DNA from 3 places in the Parafrigoribacterium mesophilum genome. Region 2 is predicted to be linked to each of the others. Evidence: predicted binding sites of a transcription regulator. Region 2 holds the regulator's gene; each other region holds the start of a gene.
The links. Region 2 encodes HspR, which represses chaperone genes until heat shock. Its sites were predicted from a motif close to AAGTTGAGTCNNNNNGACTCAACTT; they were not measured.

Region 1 (3,992 bases), 1.7 Mb from region 2:
GTGGTCGAGGTCCTCGCCTATGGCCTGCCGCCCGGCCTGGGTTCCTACACCCACTGGGACCGGCGTCTGGATTCCCAACTCGCCGGCGCACTGATGAGCATCCAGGCGATCAAAGGCGTCGAGGTGGGCGACGGATTCCTCACCACGACCAGGCGCGGATCGCACGCCCACGATGAACTCGTGCAGACGGACAACGGGATCGCCCGGCTCACCGACCGTGCCGGAGGCACAGAAGGCGGCATGACCACGGGCACTGTCCTGCGGGTGCGAGCCGGCATGAAGCCGATCTCGACGGTGCCGCATTCGCTACGCACCGTGGATGTGGCGACCGGCGAGGCGGCGGGAGCACACCATCAGCGCTCGGATGTCTGCGCCGTGCCCGCAGCCGGAGTCGTGGCGGAGGCCATGGTCGCGCTCGTGCTCGCCGCCGCCGTCGTTGAGAAGTTCGGCGGTGACTCGCTGCCGGAGACCAAGCGCAACCTCGAAGGCTACCTGTCCAACATCCCGGAAAACCTCCTCACGACGGCAGAAAGCACCGGCACCGAGTGACGTCAGCACGTCCCCTGGTTGTCATCATCGGTCCGCCCGGGGCGGGGAAGACCCGGGTCGGGAAGCGCGTGGCCGGACTGCTGCACTGCCGCTTCGTCGACACCGACCGGCGGATCGTCGACGGGCACGGCTCCATTCCCGAGCTGTTCAGCAGGTTCGGGGAGGAGCACTTCCGTGCCATCGAACGGGTCGAAGTGGCGAAGTCGCTCGGTGAAGACGCCGTGGTCGCGCTGGGCGGCGGCGCCATTCTCAACGCGGATACCAGACGGGATCTGACGGACCTTCCGGTCGCCCTGCTCACCGTGAGCCGCGAGGCGGTGCAGTCCCGGATTTCGGGAACCGGACGTCCGTTGCTGGCCGACGGCCTCGAATCCTGGGATCGCCTGGTGGCAGACCGGAACGGCCTGTACCGAAGCCTCGCGACGCGCACCTGGGACACCTCCGGCCATCGGGTCGAAGACCTCGCTCGCGAGGTCGCCCAGTGGACTCAAGAGCAGCGGAGTCAAGACCAGCGGCGCCAACAGCAGCGGAGCCAAGAAGAAAGAACGAGCGAATGAGGATGACAGCATGACCACGACGACCATCACGGTGAACGGACCAGAGCCGTACGACGTGCTCATCGGCAACGACATCACCGACAGCATCACCAAATTGATCGGGCGCGACGCCAAGAAGGTCCTCATCGTGCACCAGCCGACCCTGGCCGCGCTGTCCGCGCAGCTGCGCGAGGGGCCACTCGCGAACTACGAAGTGCTCATGGCGGAGGTGCCGGACGGTGAACCGGCCAAACGCATCGAAGTCGCCGCCTGGTGCTGGCAGATCATGGGGACCGCAGACTTCAGCCGCACCGACGTCGTCATCGGGTTCGGAGGGGGAGCGGTCACCGACCTCGCCGGGTTCGTCGCCGCAACCTGGCTACGCGGGGTGCGGGTCATCCAGATCCCGACCACTCTGCTCGGCATGGTCGACGCCGCCATCGGCGGAAAGACGGCAGTCAACACCAGCGAGGGCAAGAACCTGGTCGGAGCGTTTTACGCGCCGTCCGCGGTGGTCGCCGACCTGGATGTGCTGGCCGGTCTCGGACAGAATGAGATCCTCGCCGGCTTCGGTGAGGTGGTCAAGTACGGGTTCATCGCCGAGCCGGAGATTCTCGAGGCGATCGAGTCCGACGTCGACACGGCCACGGATGCCACCAGCGACGTGTTCCGGCACCTGGTCGAGCTCTCGGTGGGCATCAAGGCACGCGTCGTCGGACGCGACTTCAAGGAATCCGGGCCGCGCGAAGTGCTCAACTATGGCCATACCCTGGGCCACGCCGTGGAATTCGCGGAACGGTACAAGTGGCGGCACGGGGCCGCCATCAGCGTCGGAATGATGTACGCTGCTGAACTCGCGCGGCTCGGCGGCCGGCTCAGCGACGAGGTCGTGGAGCGGCACCGCAGCATCCTGTCGTCGCTCCAATTGCCGATCGCGTACCCCATAGACCGGTGGAACAGCCTGCTCGAGGCCATGCAGCGCGATAAGAAGACGCGTGGTGGGATGCTTCGCTTCATTGTGCTCGACGACGTGGCCAGGCCGACGGTGCTCGCCGCGCCCGACCTCAGTCTGCTTTTCGCGGCCTACCAGGAGATCGGCTTCGAACGCGGCGGAGTTCAGAAGGCAGGGAAGAGCGTCAAGTCGCGGTAGCGGCATCCTGACGCGAATCGAGGCCAGGAGGAACCCCTCCTGGCCTCGATTCGCCTGCCGCGACGGTCGCTACTGGGCAGCCCCGGCGTTCACCGACTTCGGCTCGCGCGCTCCCGTGGCGACCTCGATCTTGCGCGGCTTCGCCTTCTCGCTGACCGGGATCGTCACGCTCAGCACACCGTTGTCGTAGTTGGCGCTGATTCGGTCGCGGTCGATTCCCTCGCCGAGATTGAGCTGCCGCAGGAACGACCCGGACTGCCGCTCGCGAGCCAGCCACTTGCGGTCGCCTTCGGCGGACAAGGTGCGCTCGGCACGGATCGTCAGGAGCTGGCCGTCGACATCCACGTCCACCGACCCGGGATCGATGCCCGGCAGGTCGGCGTTCAGCACATAGGTGTCGCCGCTACGGAAGAGGTCCATCGGCATCAGCCGCGGCCCTTGACGGGTGTCGAAGAGGGCGCCGGCCGCACGGTCCAATTCGCGGAACGGATCAAAACTCGTTGCCATCGTGATCAACTCCTTTTCTGCCGCCGAAGCGGCGCTTGCTGCTGCTTCCTAAACCTGAGTCGGTGTGACTCAACTATCAAAATATTAGCAGTCTCTGCTGGAGAGTGCTAAGTCGCGAGGCAAGGATTCGTCAGCCGAGAGCGAACGCGCCCGATAGGCTTGGGACATGGTGGCAGTGCTGGTGTTGAACGGGCCGAACCTCGGTCGGCTCGGCTCGCGCGAGCCGGATGTGTACGGCTCGGGAACGTTGGAAGACCTGCGCGGACTGTTGCAGCAGTCCGCTCCGGAGGGCACTGCGATCGACTTGCGTCAGACCAACGACGAGGCCGAACTGATCGGCTGGCTGTATGAGGCGGTCGATCACCGAACTCCGGTCATTCTCAACCCGGCGGCGTTCACGCACTATTCCTATGCGCTACGGGATGCTGCCGCGCTCGTCACCAAGGCCGGTGTCACGCTCATCGAGGTGCACATTTCGAACCCGCACGCACGCGAGGAGTTCCGCCACACGAGTGTGATTTCCGGAGTTGCGACCGGTGTCATCGCCGGATTTGGGTTCGGTTCCTACGTGCTCGCGCTGGACCACATTCTGCGCAGCGCGGCCTGAACCACGTAAACTTCTCTTTCGGTGCTGTTTCTGCGCCACTTTCCCAACCGAACGGATCTCATCTCGCATGGCTTCAACCGCTGACATCAGGAACGGCGTCGTCCTCAACATGGACGGCCAGCTTTGGACCGTGATCGAGTTCCAGCACGTGAAGCCGGGCAAGGGTGGCGCCTTCGTGCGCACCAAGGTCAAGAACGTGGTCACCGGCAAGACGGTCGACCGCACCTTCAACGCCGGTGCGAAAATCGAGACCGAGGTCGTCGACCGCCGCGAATTCCAGTACCTGTACAAGGATGGCGAGGCCTTCGTATTCATGGATGTCGCTGACTACGACCAGATCACCATCCCCGGCACCATCGTCGGCGACGCGGCCAACTTCATGCTGGAGAGCACGAACGTGACCGTCGCTCTGCACAACGGCGACCCGCTCTACGTCGAGCTGCCCGCATCCGTCGTGCTGGAGATCACCTACACCGAGCCCGGCCTGCAGGGGGACCGCTCCACCGGCGGCACCAAGCCGGCGACCGTCGAGACCGGCTACCAGATCCAGGTGCCGCTGTTTCTCGAACAGGGCACGAAGGTCAAGGTCGACACCCGCACGGGGGATTACCTCAGCCGCGTGAACGACTGAGCCGGGCCACTC
Region 2 (3,992 bases):
GCTGGCCAGGAAATACCACCCCGACTCCAACCCCGGGAATGCCGCCGCGGAGGCCCGCTTCAAAGAGATCAGCGAGGCCAACGCGGTGCTCTCGGATCCGGAGCAGCGTCGCGAGTACGACCAAATGCGCGCGCTGGGTCCGGGGCGACCGCGGTTCACCGCCGGTGGAACCGGCCAGCAGGGCGGCTTCGAGGACATCTTTGGCGGCATGTTCAACCAGCCGGGGCAGCGGGGGGCGCGGCAGCAGCCCGGATTCGACGATATCTTCAGCAGCATGTTCGGCAGCGGCAACTTCGGCCAGCCCAGCGGCGGCTTCCGGGGGGCCGGCGGCCCCACCAAAGGCCGCGACTACACCGCCACCACCACGCTGGACTTCACGACGGCGATCAAGGGCGACACGATCAAGCTCCAGCCCGCGTCGGGCAAGCCGATCAGCGTCAAGATCCCGGCCGGAGTGAGCGACGGGCAGAAGATCCGGCTGCGTGGCAAAGGTGAGCCCAGCGAGGATGGCGGCCCACCCGGCGACCTCACCTTGACTGTCTCGGTGCGCAAGCATCCGGTCTTCGAACGCGACGGACTCAATCTGCGGGTGGATGTTCCAGTGACGTTCGTTGAGGCCACCCTCGGCGCGACGATCGAGGTGCCCACGCTGGGCGGTAGCCCGGTGAAGCTGAAGGTGGCACCGGGCACGCCCAGCGGACGAGTGCTGCGAGTCAAGGGCCGCGGCGTCGCGACGGCCAAAGGCACCGGCGACCTGCTGGCCACCATCCACGTCGCGGTGCCGAACCACCTGACGGCAGCAGCACTCGAACATCTGGAGGAGTTCGCCAAGGCCATGCCGAAGGAGAACCCCCGCGACGACCTCATCGCCAAGGCGCGCAGCTGATGGACGAGAACAGCCCTCTTTTCGCCATCTCGGTCGCTGCCGGGCTGGCCGCGATGCATCCGCAGACCCTGCGGCAGTACGACCGGTTGGGGCTGGTATCGCCGACCCGAACGGTCGGCAAGTCCCGGCGTTACACGATGCGCAACGTGGTGCAGCTGCGGGAGGTCGCCCGGCTCAGCGCCGAGGGTGTCAGCCTCGAGGGCATCCGGCGCGTCTTGGATTTGGAGAATCAGGTGTCGGAGCTGGCCGCCCGCGTGCAGGAGTTGGAGTCGGCGCTGGCCGACGAGATGCTCAGTCGCCCGGGGCACCGGATCTTCGCCGCCGATGAAGCCGGTGGTGTGGTCTCATTGCGTGCAGGTACCAGGACGCGCCGGCCGACACAGGTGGTGTTGTGGCGCCGGCAGCCCTGGCACGACCACTGACCGGGCCCCCTTCGCACGCACCCACCTCGCCCCACCTCGCCCCGTTTCACGGAGTTTCTGTCCGCACAGGCTGGACTGACAGGCATCCGGGCCGGTTGAAGACAGAAACTCCGTGAGATGGGCGCTCAGGCGACGGGTACGGCTTCCGCCGGGACGGCATCGGGCGCCACGGTGCCGGCCGGGTTGTCTGAGGCATCCGTCGGCCGTGCGATCGACGAACGCGTGAACGCGACGCTGATTGCGGTCAGCGCAAGGAGGGCGACGAACGCAGCGGCCCCGGCCGCCGGCGTCGTGTCCCAGGCGCCGTTCAAGAGGAACAATCCGCTGATCGAGCAGCTTGGGATGCCCAGCCAGACCAGGAACCAGGCCGTGAACCGGCTGAGCGAGGCCTTGTCCAACGCCATGAGCAGGAAGAACAACGCCCACATCGCCGCCCAGCACAACCAGATCACCGCGAAGACCGGGTCCGTGGCTAACGTGACGGCGGCCTCGTACAGCGCGACAGCGGCCACGAAGGCGCTGAACCAGCCGAGCCCCTGTGGCTCCAGGTTCAGGAAGATGCCGAGGCCGTAGTACAGGTACGTGAATCCGAACAGGTAGGTCGGCCAGGTGGCGTTGATGATCGCCTGGTCGCCGCCGCTTTGAATCAGGATGATCGTGGGCAGCAGCACCTGCAGAGCGCCGACGAACAGGTTCAGGACGGCGGCACTTCGGGTCGGCACGATGTTCAGGATCACCAGGCCGTTGACCAACAGCACGATGCCGACGAAGAAGAGTCCGGCGTTTCCCATGATGGTGCCCTAACCCTTGAGCAGTTCGACGAATGTGTCGGAGGAGATCACCGGGGCGAAGAACTGGTTGATCCGCTGGAAGGCCGTTGCCTCGAACTCCGGCTTCTGGCATCCGGTGGCGTCGCCGATCACGATCGGGAGGTAGCCGTGGTCTCGGGCGGCGCGCGCGTTGCCTTCGATGCACCAGTCGGTGTGGATGCCGGTGATCACGAGCACCTGAACGCGCTTGCGAGAGAGTTCGAGCGGTAGCCCGGTCCCGGTGAACGCCGTCTGCAGCGCGCACTCGTAGAACTCGTTGTCTCCGGGCCGCACGAGCTCGCGCAGTTCGCCGACCAGCTCGTTGTCCCACGCGATCTGCTCCTCGGTGGCATCCAGCCCACCGGTCCAGGCCTCGTATTGCACGCGGTCGAAGTCGGTCTGGGGGTACTCCTGGCGAAAGACGGTGTAGCCGATCCAGTTGAAGGAGACGAAGTTCGCCGCCTCGCGGGCGGCAAGGACCGATTTCACCGTTGCCGGCAGGCTGCCGCGTAGGTCGTGGCGCTCGGCGAACTGCACTCCGCCCGGCTTGTAGAGCGAGTTCGACTGGCTGACCGACAGGAAAGCGGCGGGCCGGGAGAGGATCTCGCGCAGGTCGAGTTTCTTCCAGTGGTCGGCGAGTTCGGGGATCGCGGCAACGTTGCTTGACGGGTAGCCCAAATCGGTGTCCGCCGCGGCGAGGGGCCGGGTATCGGTGAGTGTCATGTTTCGTCCTTTTCCAGTGGCTGCACCGCCAGCGTAGAGATTTCGGTCGCTTGGTGATCGGATGTGACCGATGATTGCGTCGCATTACGGTTTGTTGCGTGGCGGCGCCCACCGTCGGTCCCGTTTCACGGAGATTTTGGCCCGCTGGAGGCTGGAGCCGGGAACCGAGGGTCTGGATGACAGAATCTCCGTGAAACGGGGTGGGAACGGAGCCGGCTGGGCGTTGCGGAGGGGAGCCGGTACCGTGACGTGTGACTGAATTTTCGTTCGAGCTACTGCGCCGTCGCCCCGACGTCGAGGCGGAGAACCTCTTCGCGGTGGATGCTGCGGACCGGCTGCTGCTGGACACGGCCGCTGCCGCCTTGGCGGCGTGCGCGCCCGGCGAGATCGTGACCGTGGGCGACCGCTATGGCGCCGTTACGCTGGGTGCCGCGGCGGCCGGATCCTCCCGGCTTCGAGCGCATCAGGACGCGCGCTCCGGCGAGCTGGCCCTGGCGAACAACGCCGCCCAGTTCGGCCTGAGCGACGCGTACCGCTCCCTTCCTCTGGGTGCCGAGCTGCTATCCGGCGCCCGCGTCGTGCTGCTGCGGATGCCGCGCAGTCTTGATGCGCTCGAGGAGATTGTCGACGGGGTCCTGCGACACGCGTCGCCCCAGGTGACCCTCTACGCGGCCGGGATGGTCAAGCACATGGCGCTGACCATGAACGAGGTGCTCGCTCGCGGGTTCGCCGAGGTGCATGCCGGGCTCGCGCGGCAAAAGGCGCGGGTGGTGGTGGCATCCGGCGTGGGCACCGCCCGGGCCGGGAGTGAGTGGCCGCGACGTGAGTTCCACCGCGACCTCGGGCTCTGGGTGTGCGCGCACGGCGGCGCCTTCGCCGGGACCCGCGTGGACATCGGCACCAGATTTTTGCTCGGCTTCCTGGACCACGCGAAGCCGGATGCGACATGGGCAGTCGACCTCGGCTGCGGAACCGGGGTTCTCGCATCCGCCCTCGCCACAGCACGGCCGCACCTGCAGGTTTTGGCCACCGACCAGTCGGCGGCGGCGGTTGCCTCAGCGGAGGCCACCGCCGAGGCCAACGGTGTCGTGGAGCGGGTGCACGTGCTTCGCGACGACGCTCTGGCGCTTCAGCCGGATACCTCGGCCGAGC
Region 3 (3,992 bases), 400 kb from region 2:
TACTTCGGCTCGCCGTTGCCCGGGATCCCGTTCGACGAGAAGCGCGGCGTGATCCCCAACCGGGAGGGCCAGGTGCTTGACGACCACGACCAGGTAGTGCACGGCGTGTACGCCACCGGGTGGATCAAGCGCGGGCCGGTCGGACTGATCGGCAGCACCAAGAGCGACGCATTGGAGACGGTCAAGCACGTGCTGCACGACCAGGCGGACTGGTGGAACCCCCCGCATCCGCAACCGGAGGCCGTCGTGCAACTGCTGGAATCTCGCGGCGTGCAATACACGACCCTCGACGGCTGGCACGCGCTCGACCGGCACGAGGTGCAGTTGGGTCAGGCCCAGGGCCGGGACCGCATCAAGGTGGTGCCCCGCGAGGACATGGTGCGGGTTTCACGCGACGGGCAGCACTGATTCGGGGCTGTGCTGGTCAGGCGCCCTCTGCTGCTTAGGAGCCGGGCTGCTCAGGAGCCGGCGAGCCGTTCGGCGTCCGCAGCGTAGTCAAGCTCGACCATCACGGCGTATCGTTCCGCTTCCAGCCCGCGCACGCTGCTGAAATCCCGTCGACCCCGGGTGGCCCAGTGGGCCACGAATCCGAAGACCGCACCCCAGACCGCTCCGATCACGAGGCCCATCAGCAGCACGTAGATCCAGACCGGCCCGATCGTGAACAAGCCGATCAACAGGCCGACGAGCAATCCCAGCCACGCGCCGCTGGCCGCGCCGAGCAGCGCCGCCCTGCCCTTGGTCATCCGTCCGGTCACCTGTTCGACGATCCGCACCCCCTCGCCCACGATGCGGGTGTGTTCGACGGCAAAACCGGCGTCCGACAGTTTGTCTACCAGGGCCTGAGCGCTCGCGTAATCGCGAAACTCACGCAACACGGTGGAGGCTGCGGGCGGTCCGGATCGAGCCTGCGATGGGAATGATGGGGTTGACATACTGCCTCCTTCATCGGATTCGGTGGTGAGATTAGTCCGCCTTCGGTGGATGCGCACCACTCACCAGAGGACGATGGCTCCGTCCGCGGTCGCGGACGGAGCCATCCTGATGCGGCTCTTCGCTCAGACCGAGATCTGGCGGTCCCGAGAGCCTTTGCTCGACGAACCGACCTCGATCTTGCGCGGCTTCGCCTTTTCGCTGACCGGGATGATGACGCTGAGCACACCGTTGTCGTAGTGCGCGGTGATGCGGTCGGCGTCAACGCCTTCGCCGAGGCTGAACTGCCTCAGGTAGGTGCCGTGCGGCCGCTCCTGGGCCATCCACTTCGCGCCTTCCTGGTTTGCCTGGGTGCGCTGCGCACGGATGGTCAGCAACTGCCCATCGACGTCGACATCCACCGAACCGGGGTCGATCCCGGGAAGGTCGGCGTTGAGGATGTACTGATCCCGTTCACGGAACAGGTCGACCGGCATGAAGCGAGGTCCCGGCCGGAACTGCAGGAATCCGTCGGTGAGTCGATCGAGGTCGCCGAAAGGATCAAACGACATAGCCATGATGTGGGTTTTCCTTCCTCTTCCTAAAGTTGAGCCTCTTTGACTCAACTACTGCAATATTAACATGCCGATCCCCGGGCATAACAGTCGTGAAAGCCGGGAGTTTGCTGCTATTCGGTGGCGCTGGAGGCCAGAACACCCACGCCGAGGGCCGCGAGGATGCCGCCAGAGGTGCGCTCGAGTCCGACGGTCACCTTGGGACGTTTCAGCCACTCGTTGGCCTTCGCGGCCACCTTGGCCAAGCAGGCGAGATAGACCAGAGCGATGATGCCGTCGGTCGCCCCGAGCGCCATGGTCAGAACGAAGGCGTTGGCGCCGTGCGGCAGGAACTGCGGCACCACGGCGAGAAAGAACAGTCCGACCTTGGGGTTGGTCATCGTGGACAACAGCCCGGCGGCCAGAGCGGGCAGCAGGGTGCGCCGGAGAGCTACCGGGATACCGGGTTCGGCGGCAGGCACACGGGCGTGCCGCAGAGCCTGGATTCCGAGGTACACCAGGTAGAGCCCGCCCAAAACTTTCACGACACGGTAGGCCTCGACCGATTGTTCGATCAGCGCCGCGAGGCCGATGCCTACCAGGACGGCCCACATCAGCGAGCCGAGCGCCGAGCCGAAGGCCGCGGCCACGCCGATGGCGGCGCGGCGCATGCTGAAGCGCAGGATGAGGAAGGTGTCCGGCCCGGGGGTGAGTGCCAGCAATACGCACAGGCCGCAGAATGCGAGGTAGGACGCGATGCTCATGAGCCACTGTACTGCCGCCGCTGGCTCGGCAGCCGCCCGAGGCTGGCTGCTATTGCACCGCCGAGGTGAGCCTGGCGATGTTGTCGAGCACCTTTGCGCCGAGCGGGCGCTCCATCCACTCCTCGAGCGTCAATTCCCGGCTGGCTGCCCGATAGGAGTCCTCGAGGTGGCGCAGCGCTTTGACGAAGGATTCGCCTCGTACCATGACCGAGATCTCGAGGTTGAGGCTGAACGAGCGCATGTCCATATTGCTGGAGCCGATCACAGCGACCTGATTGTCGATGGTGAAGTGCTTGGCGTGCAACACCGTCGGTTTCGGGTAGAGCCAGATGCGCACGCCGGCGCGCAACAGCGCTTCGTAGTAGCTGCGCTGGGCGTGGTAGACGACGGGTTGGTCACCCACCTCAGAGACGAACAATTGAACGTCCAGCCCGCTCTGCGCCGCCGTGGTGATGGCGTAGAGCATGGATTCGTCGGGCACGAAGTACGGGCTGGTGATGATGATGCGCTCCTGCGCAGCATAGAGCAGTGCATTGAACAGGCGCAGGTTGTTCTCGCCGTCGAAGGCCGGGCCACTCGGCACCACCTGTGCGCCAATCGTGTTGCGGGTCTTCTCCCTCGGCACGTTGTCCGTTTCCCGCAGCAGCAACTCGTCGGTTTCGCTGTACCAGTCGGTGACGAACAGTGCGTTGATCCCCGCAACGATCGGTCCCTCGAACCGCACCATCAGGTCTTGCCAGTGCAGTCCGCGTCGGCGGTTTGACCACTTGTTATAGCTGGAGTCGATGATGTTCTGAGACCCGGTGAAGGCGACAACGCCGTCGACGACGAGGATCTTGCGATGGTTGCGCAGGTCGGGGCGTTGAAACCGGCCGCGCAGCGGCTGCACCGGCAGCATCAGATGCCACTGCACGCCGATTTTCTTCAGGCGGCGGATGGTGCGGAAATATCCGGGGGAGCGCCGCGACGCGAGGTGGTCCAGCAGCACGCGCACGACGATGCCGCGCTTCACGGCCGCCTCAAGCGCGTCGAAGAACGGTGCCGAGGTGCCATCGTAGGCCATGATGTAGAACTCGACGTGCACGTACCGCGTCGCGTGCGAGATCGCATCGGTCATCGCCTGCAACGACTTCGTGTAGTCGGTCAGCAGCGCCGCCGTGTTGCCGCCCACCAGGGGCATGGCACCGAGCGTGCGGTTGAGTTCGGCGATCGGCTCCAGCCAGGGCGGCCAGGGCGCGTCCCGGTTGAGGAGGTCGGTGCCTTCTGTGGTCTCCAGGATGTACCTGCTGATCGCCTGCTGCTTGTCGCGCCGCCGCTTGGGCAGGTGCCGACTGCCGAGCAGGAGGAACAGCAGGATGCCTATATAAGGAAGGAAGAAGATCGCCAGCAGCCACGCCATCGCAGTCTGCGGTTTGCGATTGCGCGGGATGACGACCAGCGCAACGATACGGATGACGAAGTCGACGACGACAAGGAGGACCGCAAGGATCAGGACGACGTCGGAGGCCTCCACTTAACGGAAGTTCACGAACTGCAGCGCCACCTCGAGGTTGCTGCTGCCCTTGAGCAGAGCCATGGTGGTCTGCAGGTCGTCCCGGCTCTTGGAGCTCACGCGCACCTCGTCACCTTGGATCTGCGACTTGACGCCTTTCGGTGCCTCGTCGCGAATGATCTTGGTGATCTTCTTGGCATCGTCCTGGGCGATGCCCTGCTTGAGCGTCGCGTCGATGCGGTACTCCTTGCCCGAAGCATACGGCTCACC

Region 1: the regulator HspR is predicted to act here: its motif matches at 2,794-2,818, upstream of ABFX56_RS00650 (Hsp20/alpha crystallin family protein).
Region 3: the regulator HspR is predicted to act here: its motif matches at 1,517-1,541, upstream of ABFX56_RS07040 (Hsp20/alpha crystallin family protein).

Annotation. Positions count from the first base shown of each region.
Region 1 covers NZ_JBDJAF010000001.1:132,349-136,340, reverse strand. The annotation lists gene aroC (chorismate synthase) at 1-549, shown strand, start outside; gene ABFX56_RS00660 (shikimate kinase) at 546-1,106, shown strand; gene aroB (3-dehydroquinate synthase) at 1,117-2,235, shown strand; gene ABFX56_RS00650 (Hsp20/alpha crystallin family protein) at 2,305-2,742, opposite strand; gene ABFX56_RS00645 (type II 3-dehydroquinate dehydratase) at 2,909-3,349, shown strand; gene efp (elongation factor P) at 3,417-3,980, shown strand.
Region 2 covers NZ_JBDJAF010000001.1:1,879,704-1,883,695, forward strand. The annotation lists gene ABFX56_RS09010 (DnaJ C-terminal domain-containing protein) at 1-886, shown strand, start outside; gene ABFX56_RS09015 (heat shock protein transcriptional repressor HspR) at 886-1,308, shown strand; gene ABFX56_RS09020 (AmiS/UreI family transporter) at 1,434-2,099, opposite strand; gene ABFX56_RS09025 (cysteine hydrolase family protein) at 2,109-2,840, opposite strand; gene ABFX56_RS09030 (class I SAM-dependent methyltransferase) at 3,092-3,992, shown strand, end outside.
Region 3 covers NZ_JBDJAF010000001.1:1,475,290-1,479,281, reverse strand. The annotation lists gene ABFX56_RS07050 (FAD-dependent oxidoreductase) at 1-408, shown strand, start outside; gene ABFX56_RS07045 (general stress protein) at 459-935, opposite strand; gene ABFX56_RS07040 (Hsp20/alpha crystallin family protein) at 1,059-1,490, opposite strand; gene ABFX56_RS07035 (LysE family translocator) at 1,601-2,230, opposite strand; gene cls (cardiolipin synthase) at 2,280-3,743, opposite strand; gene ABFX56_RS07025 (YajQ family cyclic di-GMP-binding protein) at 3,744-3,992, opposite strand, start outside.